DNA from 4 places in the Beutenbergia cavernae DSM 12333 genome. Region 4 is predicted to be linked to each of the others. Evidence: predicted binding sites of a transcription regulator. Region 4 holds the regulator's gene; each other region holds the start of a gene.
What was found. The regulator LexA, encoded in region 4, represses DNA repair genes until DNA is damaged. The targets are predictions, from matches to a motif close to TCGAACANNTGTTCGA.
Positions count from the first base shown of each region.

Region 1 (5,382 bases), 1.8 Mb from region 4:
TGGATCGCCCAGGTGCGCGTCCTGAAGGAGCAGGAGGGCCGCGACATCGTGGTGACGGGCAGCATCACGCTGACGCACGCCCTGATCGAGTCCGGTCTGGTGGACGAGTACCGCCTGTTCGTCTACCCCGTGGTCCAGGGACGGGGGAGGCGGCTCTTCCCCGACGGGCACGAGGTCCCGCGGCTGCGGCTCGTCGAGGCGCGCGGCTTCCCGAGCGGCGTCTCCCTGCTGCGCTACGCCGTCTGAGCGCGCCGCGGCGATCCGGCTGCTGCGGGCTCGCCGCCTTTCCCGGGGTCGCGTGCTCGGCGCGCAGTCCAGCTATTGCCGGCGCCGCCTGGGTACGGCGAGCCGGTGGTAGGTGTTGCGCATCCCGGGGCCGTTCGTCGCCTGCCCGGGACCGTAGAAGTGCGGTGTGCCGTTGCGCATCTGCACGGTCCAGCGGCCGGCGTGGATGAGGTGGTGGTGGTAGGCGCAGAGCAGGGTGGCGTGGTCGATGCGGGTGGTTCCGCCCTTCCACCAGGGGGTGACGTGGTGCCCCTCGCACCAGGGGGCGGGGATGTGGCAGCCGGGGAACGCGCAGCCGCCGTCGCGGGCGGTGAGGGCTTTGCGGTGGTGGGCGGGGAAGAGCCGTTTCGAGCGTCCGACGTCGAGGATCTGTCCGGCGCTGCCGAGCACGATGGGGATGACGTCGGCGTCGCAGGCGAGGCGGCGGGCGTCGCGTGCTGGGACCGGGCCGGTGTAGGGGAGCTCGGCGGAGCCGATGCCGGCGCGGAGGTCGTTCAGGGCGATGGTGACCATGACCTGGGTGGGGAGTCCGCCGGTGTCGGGCAGGGCCCTGGCGCGCAGCGCGGCGCCGCATGCGGCGAGGAGTGCGTCGAGCCGGAGGCGAGCGACGGGGCGCCGCTCCACCGGCGTCACGTCGGCTGCGGATGCCGAGCCGGGCGTGGGCACTACGGCCCCGCGTTCGGCGCCCGGGTCGGCGTCGGTCGTGTTGTCGCAGCCGTGGTTGGCGTAGGTGCGGGGGTTGGTGGCGGTGGCGAAGATGGTCTCGAGCATCTCGCGCCCGACGTCGTCGACGCAGAGCCGCACCTGGTGCAGGCCGTGGCGGCGGCCCATCCAGAACACGCCCTGGAGGGCGGACAGCTCGGCCTCGCTCGGCGGTGCGCCGTCCTGGTCGACGAGGTGCACGACACGGTCGACGAGGCGGCGGACGCTGTCGGCGTCCACCTCGCGGGCGGCGGTGGTCAGGATGCGCTCGGCCTCGGTGACCTCCTCGGCAGCTGTCGCGTCGGCCTGTTCACGACGGGCCAGGGCCTCGGATGAGCCGTCGTTGCCGGGCTGGTCGGCGTCCGCGGACGCGCGGTGGACGTCGGTCCGGTGCCGGTGGCGGACCGCCCGGCCGATGTCGTGCATGCCGTGCAGGATGTGCCGGACGGCGTCCCGGTCTCCGGCGCCGTCGGCGAGCAGCTCGCCGACGAGCGGGAACTCCGGTGCCAACGGCACCCCCGACATCGTCCGGGACCCGAGGACATCCCGCGCCGTGACGACCCGCCGCCGCGCCTCCGCCTGCGACAGACGCAACCGCACCCGCAACCCGTCGGCCGCCCGCCGGTAGGGCGACCGCTGACGCCGCGCCGGCGTCTCCCGCGCGGGGCCCGCGGCGCCGGTGGCGTCGTCGCTCGGACGGACGAGCGACAGGTGGGCCGAGGCGCCGAACGAGAGCGGCGCGCCGTCGTTGCCATCCAGTCGGCACGCTCCGGGATCCGCCGCCGGGCGCTCGTGCGACGTCGCCACCGCATGAGCCGCGACGAGCTGCAGATGCGACACCGTCCGGGCGAGATCCTCGACCACAGCCGCGGCATCCAACGCCGTCTCGACGTCCCACCCGTTCCGGTCGGCATCGAACGAGCCCGCCATTCCTCGCACTCGCGAGATCAGGGCGGTCGTTTCCGCAGAGACCTCCCGCACCGCACCGGTGGCCCCGCGCGCCATGGACGCGGCTTCGTCCGGCGGCTCGAACGCGGCGCCTGAGGTCATGCCCCAGCATCTCATGTCGAACACATGTACACAAGAGCAGGCTGCAAACGAGAAGATCTAGCCCGCGCATTCTGTGGACAATGCGCCCAATTCACGGAAAAGCGTGATCTGGGGACAACCGACGAAGAGTCGCCCCACCCCGGGCACGAGAGGTCAGGCGGCGAAGACCTCCCGCGCGACGCCGACGGCGGACATCGCCCGCGGCCACCCGGCGTAGAACGCGAGGTGGGTGATCGCCTCGATGAGCTCGCCTTCAGTCAGCCCGTTCTCCCGCGCCAGCGCGAGGTGGCTCCGGAGCTGCTCGGTGCTGCCGTTGGTGACGAGGGCGGCGACGGTCACGAGGCTGCGGTCGCGGCGGGCGAGCTCCGGCCGCGACCACACCTCGCCGAACAGCACGTCGTCGGTCAGGGCGGCCAGCTTCGGGGCGATGTCGCCGACGAGTCGCTGGGCTGCGCTCTGCTGCGTGGGATCGGTCATCGTGTCTCTCCAGGGATCGTTGGCGGACGACGGCGTCGGGCGGGTCAGGGGCGGACGAGCACCTTGAGCGAGGTGCGGGCGTCCATCGCCCGGTAGCCGTCGGCCACGTCGTCGAGGGCGACGGTGCTGTCGAACACCCGGCCCGGGTCGACGGTGCCGTCGAGGACGGCGGGCATGAGGCGCTCGATGTACGCCCGGGCCGGGGCGGGTCCGCCGGTCAGCGTGACGTTCGGGCCGAACAGGCTCCCGAACCCGACCGGCGCCGAGGAGTACTGCGGCACGCCCACGCGGCTGATGACGCCGCCGGGGCGCACGACGCCGACCGCCTGCTCGTAGGCCGGCATGTGCCCCACGGCCTCGAGCACCGCGTGGGCGCCGTCGCCGCCGGTGAGCTCGCGCACCCTCGCGATGCCCTCCGCGCCGCGCTCGGCGACCACGTCGGTGGCGCCCAGCTCGACGCCCAGATCGGTGCGGGCAGGGTGCCGGCCCATGAGGATGATCTGCTCGGCGCCGAGCTGCCGGGCGGAGAGCACGGCCATGAGCCCGACGGCGCCGTCGCCGATCACCGTGACGGTGGTCCGCTGGTTCACGCCCGCGCGGAGAGCGGCGTGGAAGCCGGTGCCGTACACGTCGGAGAGCGTGAGGAGCGACGGCAGGAGCGGCGAGTCCTCACCGACGGGCGCCGCGACGAGGGTGCCGTCGGCGAGCGGCACCCGTACCGCCTCGGCCTGCCCGCCCCCGACGCCGTTGGCGTTCCAGAACCCGCCGTGCCGGCACGAGGTGTGCAGGCCCTCGCGGCAGAAGTCGCACGTGTTGTCCGACCACGCGAACGGCGCGATGACCAGGTCCCCGACGGCGACCGTCGTCACGTCGGAGCCGACGTCCTCGACGACGCCGAGGAACTCGTGCCCCATCGAATGGCCCTCCGGCGTGGCGGGCATGGAGTGGTACGGATGCAGGTCCGACCCGCAGACGCAGGCCAGGACGACCCGCACGACGGCGTCGGTCGGCTGCTGGACGATCGGGTCCGGCACGTCGATCACGCGCACGTCGCCGGCGCCGTACATGTAGGTGGCTCGCATGGTGGTGTCCCTTCACAGCGAGAGGTGGTGGTCGCACCTGGTGCGCCTGGGCGCCGTCGGGCCGCTGCGACCCAGTCCACCGTGCCTCCTCGGCCCGAGGGAGTCCCTGCCGTTCCGGGTACTGCCAGTACCTGCCGGCCCGGCGGATGCGGACGTACCGTCGAGGCATGGACCTGAAAGCGGCGACCCGCGAGTTCCTCGCCTCCCGGCGTGCGCGGCTCACCCCTGACCGGGCCGGTCTCCCCGCCTACGGCGGCAACCGGCGCGTGCCGGGGCTGCGGCGCGAGGAGGTGGCGATGCTCGCCGGCGTGAGCGTCGACTACTACACGCGTCTCGAGAGAGGGAACCTCGGCGGCGTCTCGGAGTCCGTGCTCGAGGCGTTGGCGGAGGCGCTCCAGCTCGACGATGCCGAACGCGGCCACCTGTTCGACCTCGCACGGGCGGCGAACACCTCCGGGGCCGCCCGCTCCCGGGCGCGCCGGACGCCGTCGGGCACGCTGCGTCCGGCCGTGCAGCGCATCCTCGACGCGATGGAGGGCGTGCCGGCGTTCGTGCGCAACGGGCGGCTCGACGTCCTCGGCGCCAACCTCCTGGGCCGGGCGTTGTACGCGCCGATGTACTCCTCGCCCGCGCAGGCCGGTGGCCAGCCCATGAACACCGCGCGCTTCCATTTCCTCGACCCCGAGGCAGCCGAGCGGTTCTGGGGGGATCGCTCGAGGCGGATCGCTCACGACGCCGTCGCGATCCTCCGCGCCGAGGCCGGCAGGAACCCGTACGACAAGGGACTGACCAGCCTGGTGGGCGAGCTCTCCACGCGCAGCGAGGACTTCCGCACCATGTGGGCCTCGCACGACGTGAGGTACCACCGCACGGGCACCAAGGTCTTCCACCATCCCGCCGTCGGGCGGCTGGAGCTCGACTACGAGGCGCTCGAATTGCCGGCGGACACCGGCCTGCAGATGAACGTGTACACGGCGGCGCCGGGATCGGCGTCCGAGGACGGCCTCAAGCTGCTCGCGTCCTGGGCCGCGACCACGCTCGCCCCGCCCGCGGAGCGCGGCGCGGCACCGATCGGCCAGGCGTCGCGCGGCACCCGAGAGGACGACTGATGGAGAAGCTCCCGAAGCCCGCCACGGCCAAGAACCCGCCGGAGCGTTTCACCGGCGACGTCTGGCTCGACCCCATCGCGGGCCCACGCGAGCCGGGCCAGCGGATGACGGTCGCGACAGTCAGGTTCGCCCCTGGCGCGCGGACGGCCTGGCACTCGCATGCGCACGGGCAGACCCTGCACGTCACCCAAGGCGTCGCGCTCGTGCAGTCGCGCGGCGGCGAGGTGATCGAGGTCGCCGCAGGCCAGACCGTCTACACCCCGCCGGGGGAGGAGCACTGGCACGGCGCCACGCCCGACGACTTCATGGAGCACCTCGCGATGCTCGACCTGGCCGAGGATCCGGCCGCGACCACCACGTGGCTCGAGCACGTGACCGACGACGAGTACCGCCGTCCCGCGCGGACCGACGAGCAGGAGTCCTGATGCACGTACGCACCCTCGGCCAGGGCCTCCAGGTCTCGGCGATCGGCCTCGGCTGCATGGGCATGTCCCAGAGCTACGGACCCAACCCCGGCGATCGGGCGGCCATGATCGGCGTCCTGCGCGGCGCCGTCGAACGCGGTGTGACGTTCTTCGACACCGCCGAGGTGTACGGCCCGTACGTCAACGAGGAGCTCGTCGGCGAGGCTCTCGAGCCGGTGCGCGACGACGTCGTGATCGCCACGAAGTTCGGCT
Region 1 is NC_012669.1:4,552,721-4,558,102, reverse strand. It holds gene BCAV_RS20760 (dihydrofolate reductase family protein) at 1-246, shown strand, start outside; gene BCAV_RS20755 (HNH endonuclease signature motif containing protein) at 319-2,037, opposite strand; gene BCAV_RS20750 (carboxymuconolactone decarboxylase family protein) at 2,191-2,514, opposite strand; gene BCAV_RS20745 (zinc-binding dehydrogenase) at 2,559-3,596, opposite strand; gene BCAV_RS20740 (helix-turn-helix transcriptional regulator) at 3,764-4,705, shown strand; gene BCAV_RS20735 ((R)-mandelonitrile lyase) at 4,705-5,130, shown strand; gene BCAV_RS20730 (aldo/keto reductase) at 5,130-5,382, shown strand, end outside.
Region 1: a site for LexA is predicted at 2,054-2,069, ahead of BCAV_RS20755 (HNH endonuclease signature motif containing protein). Genes of this name have one in related genera too.

Region 2 (5,382 bases), 110 kb from region 4:
CCGGCATGGCCAGGTCTCCAGCGGGGACGACGACGCAGCGCGTCTCCAGTCGCAACGCCACCTTCCAGCAGTGGCAGGCGCTGCTCACGAACCGCACGAAACGGCACCGCGCGGGCGCGCTCCTCGTGTCCGGCGTCCGGCCGCTGACGGTCGCCGTCGAGAGCGGGCACGTGGTGCGGGAGTGGCTGCACGGCGAGACCGGCTCGCTCTCGGCGTGGGCGCGCGACCTCGTGGCGCACGCGCCGGCGCAGCGGTTCGTCGTCGCCGACGAGCTGCGGCACGAGCTGGGCGGCAAGGAGCAGGGCACGCCGGAGCTGCTCGCCGTCGTCGAGATGGCCGACGGCGACATCCGTCGGCTCGACGCGGCGGCGGACTTCCTCGGGGTGCTGCTGGACCGGCCGTCGTCGCCCGGGAACGTCGGCACGATCATCCGCTCCGTCGACGCGCTCGGCGGCCACGCCGTCGTCGTCACGGGGCACGCGACGGATCCGTACGACCCGCAGGCCGTCCGGGCGAGCACCGGCTCGGTGTTCGGTGTGCCGATCGTGTCGGCCGCGGCGCCGCGCGAGGTGCTGGAGTGGGTCGACGGCGTCCGCCGGGCCGGTGTCCCGCTGCGCCTGGTCGCCACGGACGAACGTGCCGAGCGCGACGTGTGGGACCACGACCTCACCGGACCCGTGCTGCTCCTTACGGGCAACGAGACCACGGGGCTCTCGCAGGCGTGGCGCGACGCGGCCGACGACGTCGTCCGGATCCCGATGGCGGGGTCGGCGAGCTCGCTGAACGCGGCCTCGGCGACCACGGCGATCCTGTACGAGGCGGCGCGGCAGCGCCTCCGCGGTCGGGGCTGAGGGTCAGCCTCGGCGTACGCGGCTGACGACGGCCCAGGTGCCGGGCAGCACGACGGCGGCCAGCACGGACTTGATCGCGTCTCCGGCGAGGAACGGCACGACGCCGAGGCGCAGCGCCTCGGGCAGGTCCACGCCGAGGAAGGCCATGAGCCACGGCACGCCGCACGCGTACACGACCACCGAGCCGAGCAGCATGGCGCCGATCGTGGCGAGCGGCTTCCTGTCGGCTCCCGCGCGCGCGAGCCGGCCCACGAGGACGCCCGCGAGGAGGAAGCCCAGGACGTAGCCGAACGACGCGAACTGCCAGCCGCTCGCACCGCCGGCGAACCAGCCGACGCCGGCGACCCCGGCCAGCATGTACAGGGCGAGCGAGGCCGCCGCACGGGCAGGGCCGAGCGCCGCGCCGACGACGAGTGCGCCGAACGTGCCGAGCGTCAGCGGCACCGGCGTGAACGGCAGCGGGATCGCCACCTGCGCGAGCGCGGCGACGACGCCAGTCCCGGCGAGCACCAGGGCGGCGTCGCGGACGCGGCTCGCCGGGAGCAGGTCCCCGAGCACGAGGCGCTGGGGCTGGGCGAAGTTCTCGGTGGTCACGTGTGCTCCTCCACGGGCGACGACGGCGGACGTCGCCACCGTAGGGCCGTTCGGGTCGCGCGAGCACGCGCAGCGCTCACCGATTCGGGCCGCGATGTTCGTGGAGACCCTCCAACGCCTGGCACGCGCGGCCGCGCCGCCGGGCGCACGCGCGCGAGGGTTCCTACGATGAGAGCCGGCCCACCACCTGGAGCGCGATGACCTTCAACGAGAACGCGAACGTCTCCGGCTCGCGCGTGCGCCGGGGCGGGCGCGGGCGCGGAGCGGCCATCGGCGGCGGGGTCGGCGGCCTCCTCGTCGTGGTGCTCGGGCTCGTGTTCGGGTTCGACCTGGGCGGCCTCGCTCCCGGCGACGGCGGCGAGCCCGTGGCCGGCGACGAGCCGACGTCCCTGGAGGACTGCCGAACGGGCGCCGACGCGAACGAGAACGTGGAGTGCCGGATGCAGGCGACGGCGTTGTCGCTGGACGCCTACTGGGAGGCGCAGCTGCCCACCCAGGGCGGCGTGGCCTACGACCAGCCGCCCTTCGAGCTGTTCACCGCGCAGACGACGACGGCGTGCGGCGCGGCGTCGAGCGCCACCGGTCCGTTCTACTGCCCGCCCGATGCGACCGTGTACCTCGACGTGGCGTTCTTCGACCAGCTGACGTCCCGGTTCGGGGCGAGCAACGGGTCGCTCGCGCAGATGTACGTCGTCGCGCACGAGTTCGGTCACCACATCCAGAACCGGCTCGGCACGATGGACTCGATCGACCGCTCCGGCACCGGCCCGACGTCCGACGGCGTCCGCCTGGAGCTGCAGGCCGACTGCTACGCCGGGATGTGGGTGCGCGGAGCGGCGACCACCCGGGACGACTCCGGCGTCACGTTCCTCGAGCCTCCCACCCGCCAGCAGATCGCCGACGCGCTCTCCGCGGCGGCCGCCGTCGGCGACGATCGCATCCAGTCGGCGGCGGGCGGCGCGGTGAACCCGGAGGCGTGGACGCACGGGTCGAGCGAGTCGCGGCAGCGGTGGTTCGGTGTGGGGTACGACCAGGGGTCGTTGGCGGCGTGCGACACGTTCGCCGTGTCGGGCTCGCAGCTCTGAGTCGCTGAGCCCGGCGGGCCCTCCTGGGGTCTCCTGGGTGGCTCGTCCATGCTCGGGTTCTGGCGCATCGCCGTTGTCCACAGGCGGCGGCTGCCCTCGGCGGGATGTCGGAGGCTCCACCTATTATGGCAACAGATGTTCGAACCGGTCGACGGGCGAGGAGGTGGCAGCAGATGAGTGCAGAGGTGGTGCCGGATGTGCTGCGTACCGCTGCCTCCCCGGCGAACGGGCCGCGTTCCTCGCGCGCCCTGCACGCTGTCGCTCCGGCGCGGATGACGTCACCGCGCGGCTCGGGCGTTCTTCGTTCCTCGGGCTCCCCGAGCTCCGCCGACCCGTCCGGTTCGGCGGCGTCGGCGTCGGCGTCGACGTCGACGGGCGATCCGGACGTCGTGTCGAACGCCCGCGCGGTGCTCCTCGCCGTCGAGGCGCTCGGCGTCGCGGTCAGCGACGTCCGCTCCGGCCGAGAAGTCGCCGAGGAAGCTGCTCTCCGCGAGGCGGTCGCGGTGCTCGACCGCGCAGAGGCTCTCATCCGCGTGAACCGTGGCCACGTGCTGGGCGTCATCCGCGAGGAAGGGCGGTGGGCGGTCGACGGCGACCGTGACTTCGCCGGCTGGCGGGCCCGCACGTCCGGGCAGGGGCGCGGTGCGGCGCGTCGGGAGGCGACGCTCGCCGACGGGCTTGACGCCCTGCCCGGGACGGCGGAGGCCGTTGCCACGGGTGAGGTGAGTCTCGGGCACGCGGACGTCCTGACGTCCCTCCTCGCGGAGGCGTCGCCTGCTGTGAAGGAACGGCTGGCGTCGGGCGGGGAGAGCGAGCTCCTGCCGACGGCGGTGCAGACCGACGTGCCGACGTTCCGGAAGAAGGCACAAGCGTGGGCGGGGCGGATCGACGCCGATCAGGCGGACCGCGACGCGGAGAGCGTGCGTGCCCGCCGGTTCCTCCGGATCACGGGCGGGAACCGGGGCACCCGGATCGAAGGCCTCCTGGACCCGCTTGCCGGCGCGACACTGCGAACCGCTCTCGAAGCACTGACGCCCGCACCCGCAGCGTCGGACCTGCGCACCCCGGATCAGCGGCGCGCGGACGCCCTTGTCGACCTCGCCGGGCGGGTCCTGGCGTCCGGGACCGAGAAGCCGGGGGCGCAGGTTCGGCCTCACCTCAACCTGCTCGTCCCGTATGACACGTGGCTGCTCTTGCGCCGCCGTCCGACGTCCACCTGCGCAGGCGAGGCCGCGGGCGATCCGACCGTGGGCGACGTTGCCATGGGCGGCGAGGCCGTGGGCGGCGAGGCCGTGGGCGGCGAGGCCGTGGGCGACGTCGCCGTGGGCGACGTCGCCGTGGGCGCGGCACCTGGCGTGCGATCCGGCTCCCGCGGCTCCGGCTCAGCGGACGAGGTCCCGCTCGCCGAGCTGGAGGACGGCACACTCGTCCCGTTCGGCGTCCTGGAGACGCTCGCGTGCGACTGCGAGATGACCCGGATCGTGCTCGACGCGGACGGCGTCCCTCTCGACGTCGGGCAGACACAACGCTCGTACACCAGGGAGCTGCGGCGAGCGGCCCTGGCGCGGGACCGGCACTGCCGCTGGCCCGGTTGCTCGATCCGTGCCTCCTGGTGCGAGGTGCACCACCGGATCTGGTACTCGCACGGAGGCGCGACCTCGCTCGAGAACGCGATCACGCTGTGCGTCTTCCACCACCACGAGGTCCACCGACGTCACCTCGGCATCGACGTCATACCCGGCGGCCACCACTTTCGACGGCGCGACGGCTCCACCCTAGGCACCAGCACCCGCCTCCAGGACGACCTCCTCGTGCCCGCGATGCGACCTACGGTGGCGGCGCCTTCCGCCGTGGTCGAGAACGTTGTGCCGGAACGGCAGGATCGGTCAGCTTCTGGTTCGGCGGAGCCACTCGGATCGGATCCACCGCGGAGACCAGAAGCCGACTTGTCCGGGGCTTCTCCGCCGGGCGGACTCACGTCACCTCCGGCGGCGGCACCAGGGCTGTGGAACTCGGACGAGCCGCCGCCGTGGTGACGCACTGCGGCACTCGAGGCCAAGCCTCTGGAGACGTTGGGCCACGTCGCGTTCATGGGTGGCGAGCGACGACGACCGCGGGTCGGCGTCGTCGCGCGAGCTCGGGACGACGAGCTGCGCTGACCAATGTGCGGTCGCCGGGCGAGGCCGAGCTAGAACTACCGACCCCCGGCCACCTGAGCGACGGGAAGACTCGAGCGACGACCGACGCGTGCGAGCGCCAGACGTTGAGCCGATCGCGCGAGCTCCAGACGTTGAAGCGGATCAGCCCGAAGGGGCAGACGTTGAAGCAGATCACCCCGAAGGGTCAGACGTTGAAGCAGATCACCCCGAAGGGTCAGACGTTGAAGCCGATCGCCCGAAGGGTCAGACGTTGAGCCGATCGCGCGAGCGCTAGACGTTTGAGCCGATCGCCCGAATGGTCAGACGTTGAAGCCGATCGCCCGGAGCTGCTCGCGGCCGGAGGCGGTGATCTTGTCCGGTCCCCACGGTGGCATCCAGACCCAGTTGATGCGCTGCCCGGCGACGAGGCCCTCGAGCGCCTGGGCGGCCTGGTCCTCGATGACGTCGGTCAGCGGGCAGGCCGCCGACGTGAGCGTCATGTCGATGACCGCCTCGTTGTTGCCGTCGATGACGACTCCGTAGACCAATCCGAGGTCGACGACGTTGATACCGAGCTCGGGGTCGATGACGTCGCGCAGCGCTTCCTCGACGTCGGCGACGTTCGGCGCCGCGCCGACGGTCGTCCCGGCGTCCGCGGCGGGTGCGCCGGTGGACTCCGCAGCGCCCGCCGCCGAGGCGGACGGGGCCGAGGTG
Region 2 is NC_012669.1:2,611,733-2,617,114, forward strand. It holds gene BCAV_RS11720 (TrmH family RNA methyltransferase) at 6-851, shown strand; gene BCAV_RS11725 (biotin transporter BioY) at 855-1,445, opposite strand; gene ypfJ (KPN_02809 family neutral zinc metallopeptidase) at 1,643-2,530, shown strand; gene BCAV_RS11735 (HNH endonuclease signature motif containing protein) at 2,704-4,566, shown strand; gene BCAV_RS23415 (metal-sulfur cluster assembly factor) at 4,989-5,382, opposite strand, start outside.
Region 2: a site for LexA is predicted at 2,658-2,673, ahead of BCAV_RS11735 (HNH endonuclease signature motif containing protein). Genes of this name have one in related genera too.

Region 3 (5,382 bases), 1.4 Mb from region 4:
CGCGAGGAACGCGGGGTAGGCGAGGCCGATCACGAGCGCCCAGGAGCCGACGACCGTGGCCGCCGCCACGGACAGCACGATGAGCAGGACGGCGTCGGCGTCGACGTCCAGCCGCCCGCCCGCGGCAGACGCGGTGCCGGTGCGCCGCGCGACCACGCCGTCGACGGCGTCGAGGGCGAGCGCCGGGGCCGCGATGCCGAGCAAGACCCACGTGCGGACGTCGGTGGCGCCGGCCGAGCTGCCGGTCGGGCCGTCGTCGCCGGCGCCAGCGCTGGCGGGAGCGATGACGACGAGACCGATGACGACGAGAGCGGCGCACGCCGCGGCGCCGACCGCGCGAGCGAGCGTGACGCCGTCGGCCGGGCCCACCGTCGGCGGCCGGCGCGCCAGGAGGGTCGACGCCGGGACGGCCGCAGCCATGACAGCGAGAACGACGGCCGTCGTGCGCACGTGCGCTGCGGCGTCGTCGGCGGTCAGCACGACGACGGCGAGTGCGGCAGCGAGCCCGAGCGCCAGCGTTCCCGCGGCCGCGACGCGGGCGGGGCTCACGGCTCGGGCTGGTCCTCGTCGCGCAGGCGGGGCTCGGTGCGACGAGAGGGGACGATGCCGGACTTGTCGGCGTAGAAGGCGCGGATGACGTCCATGTCGGCGCGGACGTCGCCGGTGAGCACGATCGTCGGGCCGAGGCCGCTGGTCATCGTGGTGCGATCCACGTAGCCCAGTGTGACGGGCAGGCCGGTCTCGCGGGCGATGCGGTAGAAGCCGGACTTCCAGTAGGTGCCGGCGCCGCGGGTGCCCTCGGGTGTGACGACCAGCGAGAACGTCTCGCCCGCGTGGACCCGGGCGACGACGTCGCGCACCACGCGGCTCGGGTCGCCGCGGTCGACGGGGATGCCCCCCAGGGCGCGCATCACGGGTCCCGCCGGGCCGCGAAAGAGCGAGCTCTTGCCGAGCCAGCGGACGTGGATGCCCGCCTCCCAGGCGATCGCGAGCATGAGCACGAAGTCCCAGTTGGACGTGTGCGGGACGCCGAGCAGGATGCTCGGGCCGGTCGGCGGGCCCTCGGTGCGGAGGCGCCAGCGACTCACGGCCCAGAAGGCGCGGGCGATCGCGCGGCGGATTCTCACCTCCTGATCGTAGGTGGTGGTTGGGGCTCGGGGTTTCGGGGTTCTTCGTTCGGTTTCCGGGGTTTGTTGTCGCGGGGTGTTCTCAGGGTGGGCTTCAGGCGCTGGGGATGTACGGGGCGGGGCTGGTCGGATATCGAGGACGACGACGGCGCGGGGTCGCTCATCGGATTTCGGCGAGCTTCGTGTTCTGCTGGTGTTCTCCGGGCTCTCATTGATGGGCGAGTGGGAGGCGTGGCCTGCCCGTTGGCTCTGTGATCTGGCCGGCCCGGGCCGGGCCGTCCGTCTGGCCCGCCCCAGCTCTACTGGCCGTGCCGTGCCCACCCCCACCTCTGCCTGCCTCGTCGGCACTTTGACGAGTTGTCCCCAGAACAACTTCACGAGCGTGTCTGAGAAATCCTGTGGATTCTTGTCCAGAATGCAAGAAGAGGCGTCATCAGACTTGCGAACGGGTGTTCGAGCGGTGAGAATGACGTATGGCCGAGATCGACGACCCCCGAGGCGCCGCGCGGGAACGCGTGGTGCCGGATGCGGGTGCCGGCGGGGGCCTGCAGGCAACGCTCGGAAGGGCGCAGTCGTCCGTCGCGTGCGCGGCAGAACTGATCGCATCGTCCGGTGGTGGCTTGGCGGCTGCGCTCGCTGCTGCGGCTGCCGTCGAGGACCTCGCCCGCGCACTCGGGCACGTGCAGCTCGTGGCGGCGCACGCCGTTGCCGAGGCGCACGAGCGTGAGGTCGAGGGCGGGGCGAGCTTTGCGCTCGGCGTGGAGGACGGTCCGCTCACGTTCGGAGCGGACGCCCGGCTCGGCGCCGGAACGGGAGCCGAGGCGTCACAGAGCGTCACGAGTGCTCACCGCCGCGACTGCACTGACACGGGCGCCACCGGGCGCGCGACGAGCGTGCCGGACCTCGCGTGCGGGTGGTCGGAGCCCGGCACGAGAGGTCGTTCGCGACGGCGTCGCCCGGCGTATCGGTCGGCGGCCGACGCCCTGCGAGTCGGCCTGCGGCTCTCAGGTGCAGAAGCGCGCCGTCGGGTGGCTGCCGCCGCGGATCTGCTCCCACGCGTCACCATCACTGGCGCTGAGCTGCCGGTGCGGTTCCCTGGCGTCGCTGGACTCGTCGCCGAGGGCAGCGGCGACCCCGACGCCGTCCGGCACATCCTGCGCGGCATGCGCCAGGTCGACCGGGCGATCCGGGCCGCAGCTCGCGGCACCGGCACCGCGGCCGTGTCCGAGCAAAGCCCCGCGAGCACGAACGCCGACGACACGGCAGACCGGGATCCGGATCCGGATGCGGAGATCGCCGAGGTCGAGGCGATCCTCACCGATGCTGCACGGCAGCTCGATGCCGACGACGTCCACCGCCTCGTCGATCGCTGCGTCCACCTGGTCGACCAGGACGGTCCCGCGCCGTCGGAGGCCGAGCTGTCAGCACGCCAAGGCGTCTTCTTCGACGGACGCCGGCACGGACTCACGCAGATCCGCATCCTCACCGACGACGTCGGCCGGGAGCTCCTCGAGACCGTCTTCGCCACGGGCACGAACCCGCGCGGCGGGGCGCTGCCAGGCACCGGCGTCGCACAGGCCGACGACGGCGGGTCGGCTGCAGGTTCGGCCGGTGCGGCATCCAAGGTGCCCGACGGTGCCAGGTCATCGTCCAGTTCGGTCGGGGCTGATTCCGAGGCGCTCGACGGCGTGGGGTCAGCTGCGGGGTCGGCAGCCCTGGGCGACGTCGTGGCCGGAGGTAGCGGCGACGCCGACGGGTCAGCGGGAGCCGCCGACTCCGCGGCCGCGGCCGTGGCGGCGAACGAGCCGAGTGGTAAGTCGGCGCGAACGGTGGCGATCGCGACGGAGCGGCCCGAGCCGGACCGCCGTCCCGTCGCCCGACGGCGCCTCGATGCACTCTTCGCCGCGTGCGGTGCCGCGCTCCGGTCGGCGGACCTCCCCGAGACGGGCGGGCTCCCCACCCAGGTCATGGTCACCGTCGATCTCGACGTGCTCCGGTCCGGACTCGGGTCGGCTCAGCTGCCGTACACCGGCCCGGTTCCGGTGCACGCGGTGCGCCGCCTCGCATGCGACGCCGGAATCACGCCGATCGTGCTCAGTTCGAGCGGCGCCGTCCTCGACGTCGGCCGTACGAAGCGGCTGTTCCGCACCCACGTGCGCAAGGCACTGATCGCCAGGGACGGCGGCTGCGCGTTCCCCGGCTGTCACATCCCCGCCACCTGGTGCGAAGGGCATCACGTCGTCCCGTGGTGGAACGACGGCGCGACGAGCCTCGACAACGCCGTCCTGCTCTGTCCGTACCACCACCACCTCGTCCACGAGGGCCACTGGAGCATCGTCATGCGCTCCGGCCTGCCGTGGTTCCGGCGGCCCGACGCCGGAACGGGCCGCGGATCCGGGCGCGGCGGGCCGCTGCGCAACGCCTACCACCGGCCTCCGCTGCCACCGCGGCGCCAGTAGGCCGCCAGAAGGTCGCCGCGGGTCAGTCGCAGCGTCGGACGCGGCCCGTCATTCGAGCCCTGCGAGGATCCCGCCGGCTCGGCCAGGCGCTCGGCGAGAAGCTCGTCCACGTGCGCCGCCTCGTCCAGAAGGAGTCGCGCGACGACGGCGAACGCTCGCTCGAGCTCGGGACGCTCGATCGAGCGCGGCATCGTGTCGGCGACGGCGGCGCGCAGCTCGGCGGGCAGATCGTCCGCCCCGCGGGCCTGGACGAACGGCAAATCAAGCCGCGCGCAGGCGAGCGACACGACCTGGTCGCGGACGCCGTCGAGCATGTACGCCGCCTGAATCACCCGTCCGCGGGCGATGCTCGCGCGGGCGTGCAACGCGTAGAGCCAGCCCGTTCCGACGAGGGACTCCGGGTCCGCCGGGCGCGGGTCGACCGGCGGCCCGGCCGTGCCGAAGAGCAGGCGCCAGCTCGGCCCCTTCGCGCCGAAGTCGCCGTCCGCCCAGAACGCGATGTCCACCTGCAGGGAGCTGCGCAGGAGGAACACCCGGAACAGGGTGGCGCCCGCCCAGACATCGAGATGATGAACGGCGTCGTGGTCGGCGTACATCCGAGCGGTCCACGCGGCGGCGACCTCCATCGGATCGGCGGCGCCGTCGATCCGCAGGGCGAGGTCGATGTCGGACCAGGCGTCCTCGGCGTCCCGCGCCGCCGAACCCGTGAGCGCGGCAGCCGTCACCAGGGGATCGGCCCGCGCCGCCTCGACCAGCGACTCCCGCACCCTCACCCGCTCGGCGACAGTGAACATCGCGCGAGCCTACGACCTCGCCGACCGGACGCAGGGCGTGGGGCTCGACGCCGTATGCCCGGCGCCGGCACCCCGCCCGTCCACGCGAGCGAACCCGTGAGGCGATGGCACCTCAGCCGCGGTAGACGGGCAGCTCCGGCGTCCAGGTCAGCGGGACGAACGGCTCGAGCTCGGGAACCACGCCGTCGGGCCACGTCCCGACGCCGACGTACGGGACGCCGTCGAGCACGAGGTCCACCCGATACGTGAACGGCCCGTCCCCGATGAGCGTCGCCCGTCGGCCCTCGTCCGGCGACGCCGTCAGGTAGAGCGCGCCCGCGCCGATACATCCGTCGCCCAGGGCCGCGAGGTCGATCACCACCGCCTCGCCGACAGCACTCGTCACGGTCATCGTCGCGACGGTCTCGGCGGGCGTGAAGGCGAGGTCGCGCACCGACACCTCGACGCCGTAGCTGTCGAGCGCGCCGTCGTGGTCGGCGAGGACGGCGGCGACGCCCGTCGCGGCGTCCGGCATCGTCCCGTCGACGGGGGTCGTCCAGTCGAAGGAGACGACGACGTCGCCCTCGCCGTCCTTCCTCCCGAACAGGTCAACGGTCCACGCTCCGGCCGGACCGGCCGGCTCCAGGCGGAACGTGGTCGGGCTCGTGGCCTCCGCCTCCGTGGTGACGGCGCGCGGGCAGTCCGCGTCCCGGTCGTCCGTGAACGTCGCCTCGAACTCCCACCCAGCGCGCTCGAACGAGAACTCCACCGACCCGGGACTACCGACGTCGTACGGGTCCTCCGGCCGCATGCCGTCCGCGCACCCACCCTCGAGACAGAACGTCCAGGGCCTGAGCGGCACCTCGCCGTCGGCGAGGGTGAGCACCACGGGCGGCACCTCCGGGAAGCCGGCCGGCTCCTCGGCCGCCTCCTCCTCAGCGGCCGACGGCGCCTCCTCGCCCCGGACGATGGGCGCACCCGGGGAGTCAGAACCGTCGGGCGCTACCCCGCACGCGCCGAGCG
Region 3 is NC_012669.1:4,151,721-4,157,102, reverse strand. It holds gene BCAV_RS18835 (CDP-alcohol phosphatidyltransferase family protein) at 1-549, opposite strand, end outside; gene BCAV_RS23465 (1-acyl-sn-glycerol-3-phosphate acyltransferase) at 546-1,127, opposite strand; gene BCAV_RS21850 (HNH endonuclease signature motif containing protein) at 1,601-3,586, shown strand; gene BCAV_RS18815 (nucleotidyltransferase domain-containing protein) at 3,550-4,380, opposite strand; gene BCAV_RS23055 (hypothetical protein) at 4,493-5,382, opposite strand, start outside.
Region 3: a site for LexA is predicted at 1,569-1,584, ahead of BCAV_RS21850 (HNH endonuclease signature motif containing protein). Genes of this name have one in related genera too.

Region 4 (5,382 bases):
CGCGGCGTCCTCGAGGCCAGCCTCCCGCGGCCGCCGGCCGTCGCCCTGCTCAAGGGCTGGCACAACTACGTGTGCCGGCACAAGGTCACCGGCGGGTACCCGGCCGAGGACGAGCCTGGGCTCTTCTCGCTGGACGGCGGTGCCGACCACCCGCGGCGTTCGGCGGAGGTCGGCGAGTTCGAGACGCTGGGCGAGGAGGTCGTCCGGCTGCGCGAGTGGGCGGAGGAGACCACCACCGGCGACCGCGACGACCTCGTGCCGGGTGTGGGCGAACGAGCCTGGCGGCAGGTGTCGGTGACGGCGATGGAGTGTCTCGGGCAGAAGTGCCCGATGCTCGCCGAGTGCTTCCCCGAGGCGGCGCGGCGCGCCTCGCGCAGCGCCGACGTCGTCGTGACCAACCACGCGATGCTCGGGATCGCCGCCGGTGGCTCGCCGGGCGTGCTGCCGGAGCACGACGGCCTCGTCGTCGACGAGGCGCACGAGCTCGCGGACCGCGTCACCGCCCAGGCGACGGTCGAGCTGTCGGCGCCCGCCGTCGAGCGCGCTGCCCGTATCGCCCGGCGGCACGCGGGTGCCGCCCTCGCCGGTCTGGACGACGCCGCACAGGCTCTGCGGACCGGGCTCGGGCTCGTGCCGGAGGGGCGCCTGCCGGACGGTCTCCCGGAGTCGCTGGTCGGGACGGTGACGACGCTCCGAGCCGCGGCGCACGAAGGAATGAGCGCCCTCGGGCCGAACCCCCCGGGGTCGACGGACGGCGCCGGGGCGCTCGTGATGGCGCGCAGCGCGCTCCTGGTGCTCGTGGAGATCGCCGACCGGCTGCTGTCGGACGCCGTGGCGCAGCGACGCGACGTGCTCTGGTGCGAACGCGGCCGCGACGGCGCCAGTCGCCTGCGGGTCGCGCCGCTGGACGTCGCGGGGCTCGTGGCGACGCATCTCGTGGCCGACCGGGCGGCTGTGCTCACGTCCGCCACGCTCGAGCTCGGCGGGTCCTTCGCCCCCGTCGCCTCGTCGCTCGGCCTGGCGACCGGGGCCTACCGCGCCGAGCGGGTCGCCAGCCCGTTCGACTACGCCCGGCAGGGCATCAGGTACGTCGCTCGGCACCTCCCACGGCCGGGTTCGGACGGACCGAGCCAGGAGATGCTCGCCGAGCTCGCCGAGCTCGTCCAGGCAGCCGGGGGGCGCACGCTCGGTCTCTTCTCGTCGCGGCGCGCGGCGGAGGTCGCGGCGCAGGAGATCCGGGACCGCACCGGGCTGGACGTCCTGTGCCAGGGCGAGGACGTGCTGCCGACGCTGGTGCGCCGGTTCGCCGAGGAGGAGGCCACGAGCCTGTTCGGCACGCTGTCCCTCTGGCAGGGCGTGGACGTGCCCGGCGACTCGTGTCGTCTCGTGACGATCGACCGCATCCCGTTCCCGCGGCCGGACGACCCGGTGGGCGCCGCCCGCATGGAGGTCGTCGCGGCGCGCGGCGGCAACCCCTTCATGACCGTCGCCGCCACGCACGCCGCTCTGTTGCTCGCGCAGGGCGCGGGACGCCTGCTGCGGCGGACCACAGATCGGGGCGTCGTCGCGATCCTCGACTCCCGCCTGGCCACGGCGCGGTACGGCGAGTTCCTCTCGCGCTCGCTGCCGCCCATGTGGCCCACCACCGACCCGGCCGTGGCGCGCGCTGCACTCGTCCGACTGGGGTCCGACTCCTAGGCTTGCGAGGCATGAGCGCCGACCCGACCCCGTCCTCGTCCCGCAGCGTCTCGACGCTCGCCGTCGTCGGCGCCGGCTCGGTCGGCGCGACCCTCGCCTACGCGGCCCTCATGCGAGGGGCAGCCCGGCACGTCGTGCTGTACGACATCAACCGGAAGAAGGTCGAGGCCGAGGCGCTCGACATCGGGCACGGCATCGAGTTCATGCCGCAGGGCACGATCGAGGGCAGCGACGACCTGGAGATCTGCCGCGGGGCCGACGTGGTGGTGTTCACGGCCGGCGCGAAGCAGCACCCGGGACAGAGCCGCATGGACCTGGCCGAGCGCACCGTCGGGCTCGTCCGCGAGGTGATGCCGCGCCTCGTCGCCATGACTCCGGACGCGATCCACGTCATGGTGACCAACCCGGTCGACGTCGTCACGTACGCCGCTCAGGCCGTCACGGGGCTACCCACGCAGCAGCTCTTCGGCTCCGGCACGGTGCTGGACAGCTCGCGGATGCGCTACCTGGTGGCCCAGGAGTGCGGGGTCGCGGTGCAGAACGTGCACGCGTACATCCTGGGCGAGCACGGAGACTCGGAGATCCCGATCTGGAGCTCGGCGAGCATCGGCGGCGTCCCGCTGCTCGAGTGGCCGGGGCACGGCAGGCAGCCGCTGTTCGACGTGGGCGTGCGCGAGCGGATCACCCACGAGGTCATCACGTCCGCGTACCGGATCATCGAGGGCAAGGGCGCCACGAACTACGCCGTCGCGCTGGCCGCCACCCGCATCATCGAGGCGATCCTGCGGGGCGAGCACCGTGTGCTGCCGGTCTCCACGCGGATCGACGACTACGTCGGGATCAGCGACGTGTGCATGTCGGTCCCGACGGTCGTCGACCGCGGCGGCGCCGTGCAGCGCCTGCTCGTGCCGATGGACGACGCCGAGATCGCCGGCCTTCGGGCGAGCGCCGACCACATCAGGTCGGTGGCGCGGTCGCTCGGATTCTGAGGCCTGACTGCGCGGTCAGACGCTGCGCAGCACGCTCACGACGCGGCCGAGGATCTGTGCGTCGTTCCCCGGGATCGGCGCGTAGCTCGCATTGGCCGGGAGCAGCCACACCTCGTCGGCGGACTGCTTCAGCGTCTTGACGGTCGCCTCACCGTCGATCATCGCCGCGACGATCTCGCCGTTCTCGGCGACGGGCTGCTGACGGACGACCACCCAGTCGCCGTCGCAGATCGCTGCCTCGATCATCGAGTCGCCGACCACCTTGAGCAGGAACAGGTCCCCGTCGCCGACGAGCTGGCGGGGGAGCGGGAACACGTCCTCGACGACCTGCTCCGCGAGGATCGGCCCGCCGGCGGCGATCCGGCCGACGAGCGGGACGTACGAAGGCGGCGTCGTGGGCACGTCGTAGGGCCGTTCCTCGCGTGCCTGGTCGTCCGGGCTGACGATCTCCATGGCCCGCGGACGGCGCGGATCGCGGCGCAGGTACCCCTTCCGCTCGAGCACGGTCAGCTGGTGCATGACGCTCGACGGGCTGTTGAGGCCCACGGCCTCGCCGATCTCCCGCATGCTCGGCGGGTAGCCCCGCTCCTCGACGCTCGCGCGGATCGTCTCGAGCACGCGTCGCTGCCGCGCCGAGAGCGGCTTCGCGCCGTCGGCCCTCGTCTCAGGGTTCACGTCCCGCTCCGTCCTTGACTCTGCCCCGCCCGACCGATGTCGGAGGGCGGTGATCTGCTGCTCCTGTCGCACCGTTCGACGGTCAGCCTAGGTGCAGGACCGTGAAATGTGCGACAGGTGTTCGACCCGCGTGTCGGACCGAACGGATACCTGCGTGTGGACATCTGTTCGGACGTGGACTAGCGTATCGAACAGACGTCGGACGGACAACAGTTCGAGAGGATGTGGCCGAGATGACGACGATCGCCGTCGCAGCCCCGGGGCGGGCGTCCGCCCCTGTGTCGGATGGTGGCCACGTGCGCCTCACGGCGCGGGGGCGCCGAGTCCTGGTCGTGGCGGCGCTCGTGCTGGCCGCGGGTGTCGGTGCCGTCGGGGGTCGTGCTGTCGCGAGCACCGAGGTCGAGCCGCCGTCGTACGAGACGGTCACCGTCACCACCGGAGACACGCTGTGGGCGATCGCGGAACGAGTTGCCACGCCGGATCAGGACGTGCGCGACGTCGTCGCCTCGCTCGTCCGGATCAACGAGCTGGACTCGGTCGACCTGATCGCGGGCCAGTCGATCCTCGTCCCGGAACAGGACTGAGGGCGAGCGGTCGGACGGCCACATCTAGTAGTTACAGGTCTGACGTTCGCCTACATCTTGTGAAAGGATGAGCGGCGGTCGTCAGGCGGCGTCGAGTCGTCGGGCGGGCGGAGAGGACCGATCGCCAAGGACGGAGACCCGCGTGCACTGCCCCTTCTGTCGGCACCCGGACTCGAGGGTCGTCGACTCCAGGACCAGCGAGGACGGCTCCTCGATCCGCCGTCGACGGCAGTGCCCGGAGTGCGGCCGGAGATTCACGACGGTGGAGACGACAAGCCTGAGCGTCGTGAAGCGGTCCGGCGTGGCGCAGCCGTTCTCGCGGGAGAAGGTCGTCGCGGGGGTGCGCAAGGCCTGCCAGGGACGGCCGGTCTCCGAGGACGACCTCGCGCTCCTCGCGCGGCGCGTCGAGGAGACGATCCGCGCGACCGGCGCCGCCGAGGTCGACGCCCACGAGGTGGGACTGTCGATCCTCGGGCCGCTGCGCGAGCTGGACGAGGTCGCCTATCTGCGGTTCGCCAGCGTGTACCGCGGGTTCTCCTCGCTCGAGGACTTCGAGGCCGCCATCACGGCGCTCCGGGCCGAGCGTGAGAACGAGGGCGACCCCGATGCCGACGGGTCCGCGGACGCGCCGGTCCGCCTCACGACGTCCGTGTGAGGCCACGAGCCGCCGTGGGTGGCGCCGGTGGGGAAGCCGGCGCCACCCACGGCAACGACGGCGGCGGCGGAGCCGACCGGATGCCCATGGAGCGATATCGAGTGGCCGGACCAGCGGCTCCGGCGGCAGTCTGGACCTAGGCGGCGCACCGCGTGTCGCGCGCTACGGAAGACGAGGGACGGCGATGAGCGAGAACGCACACTCCGACGACAAGGCAGACCCGACCAGCGAGGCGAAGGAGAAGTTCCGGGAGGCGCTGGAGCGCAAGAACGCCGCCTCGCACAAGACGGAGCAGGCCCGACGGAACACCGGGAGCGTGCACGGCTCCGAGGTCAACGGCCCCGGCGGGCGCCGGATGTTCCGCCGCAAGTCCGGCTGAACCGGGCGGCGTCGCGCCCACCCGCCCGCTCTCCCGGCCACGGCGCCTGGAGCGGGCGGGTCAGCCGTCGCCGAGCAGGCGCACCCGGATCGTGTGTGGCATCTCGTGGAGCTCGTCGACGACGCCGCGGGGCACCTCGCCGCCGACGTCGGTCACCGCGTACCCGATCTCGCCGCGCGTGCCGAGGACCTGGTACTCGACGTTCGTCCCGTGCTGCGCGAGCGTCTCGTTGAGCAGGGCGAGGACGCCGGGCGTGTTCCGGTGGAGGTGCGCGATGCGGCGCGTTCCCGGGCGTGGAGCGTCGAGCACGAGCCCGGGCACGTTGACCGACAGGTAGCTCGCACCCTGCGCGAGGTAGTCCCGCAGCTTGACGGCGACGAACTGACCGATGTCTTCCTGCGC
Region 4 is NC_012669.1:2,720,890-2,726,271, reverse strand. It holds gene BCAV_RS12260 (ATP-dependent DNA helicase) at 1-1,698, shown strand, start outside; gene BCAV_RS12255 (L-lactate dehydrogenase) at 1,710-2,687, shown strand; gene lexA (transcriptional repressor LexA) at 2,703-3,362, opposite strand; gene BCAV_RS12245 (LysM peptidoglycan-binding domain-containing protein) at 3,596-3,946, shown strand; gene nrdR (transcriptional regulator NrdR) at 4,089-4,601, shown strand; gene BCAV_RS12235 (DUF5302 domain-containing protein) at 4,786-4,980, shown strand; gene serA (phosphoglycerate dehydrogenase) at 5,041-5,382, opposite strand, start outside.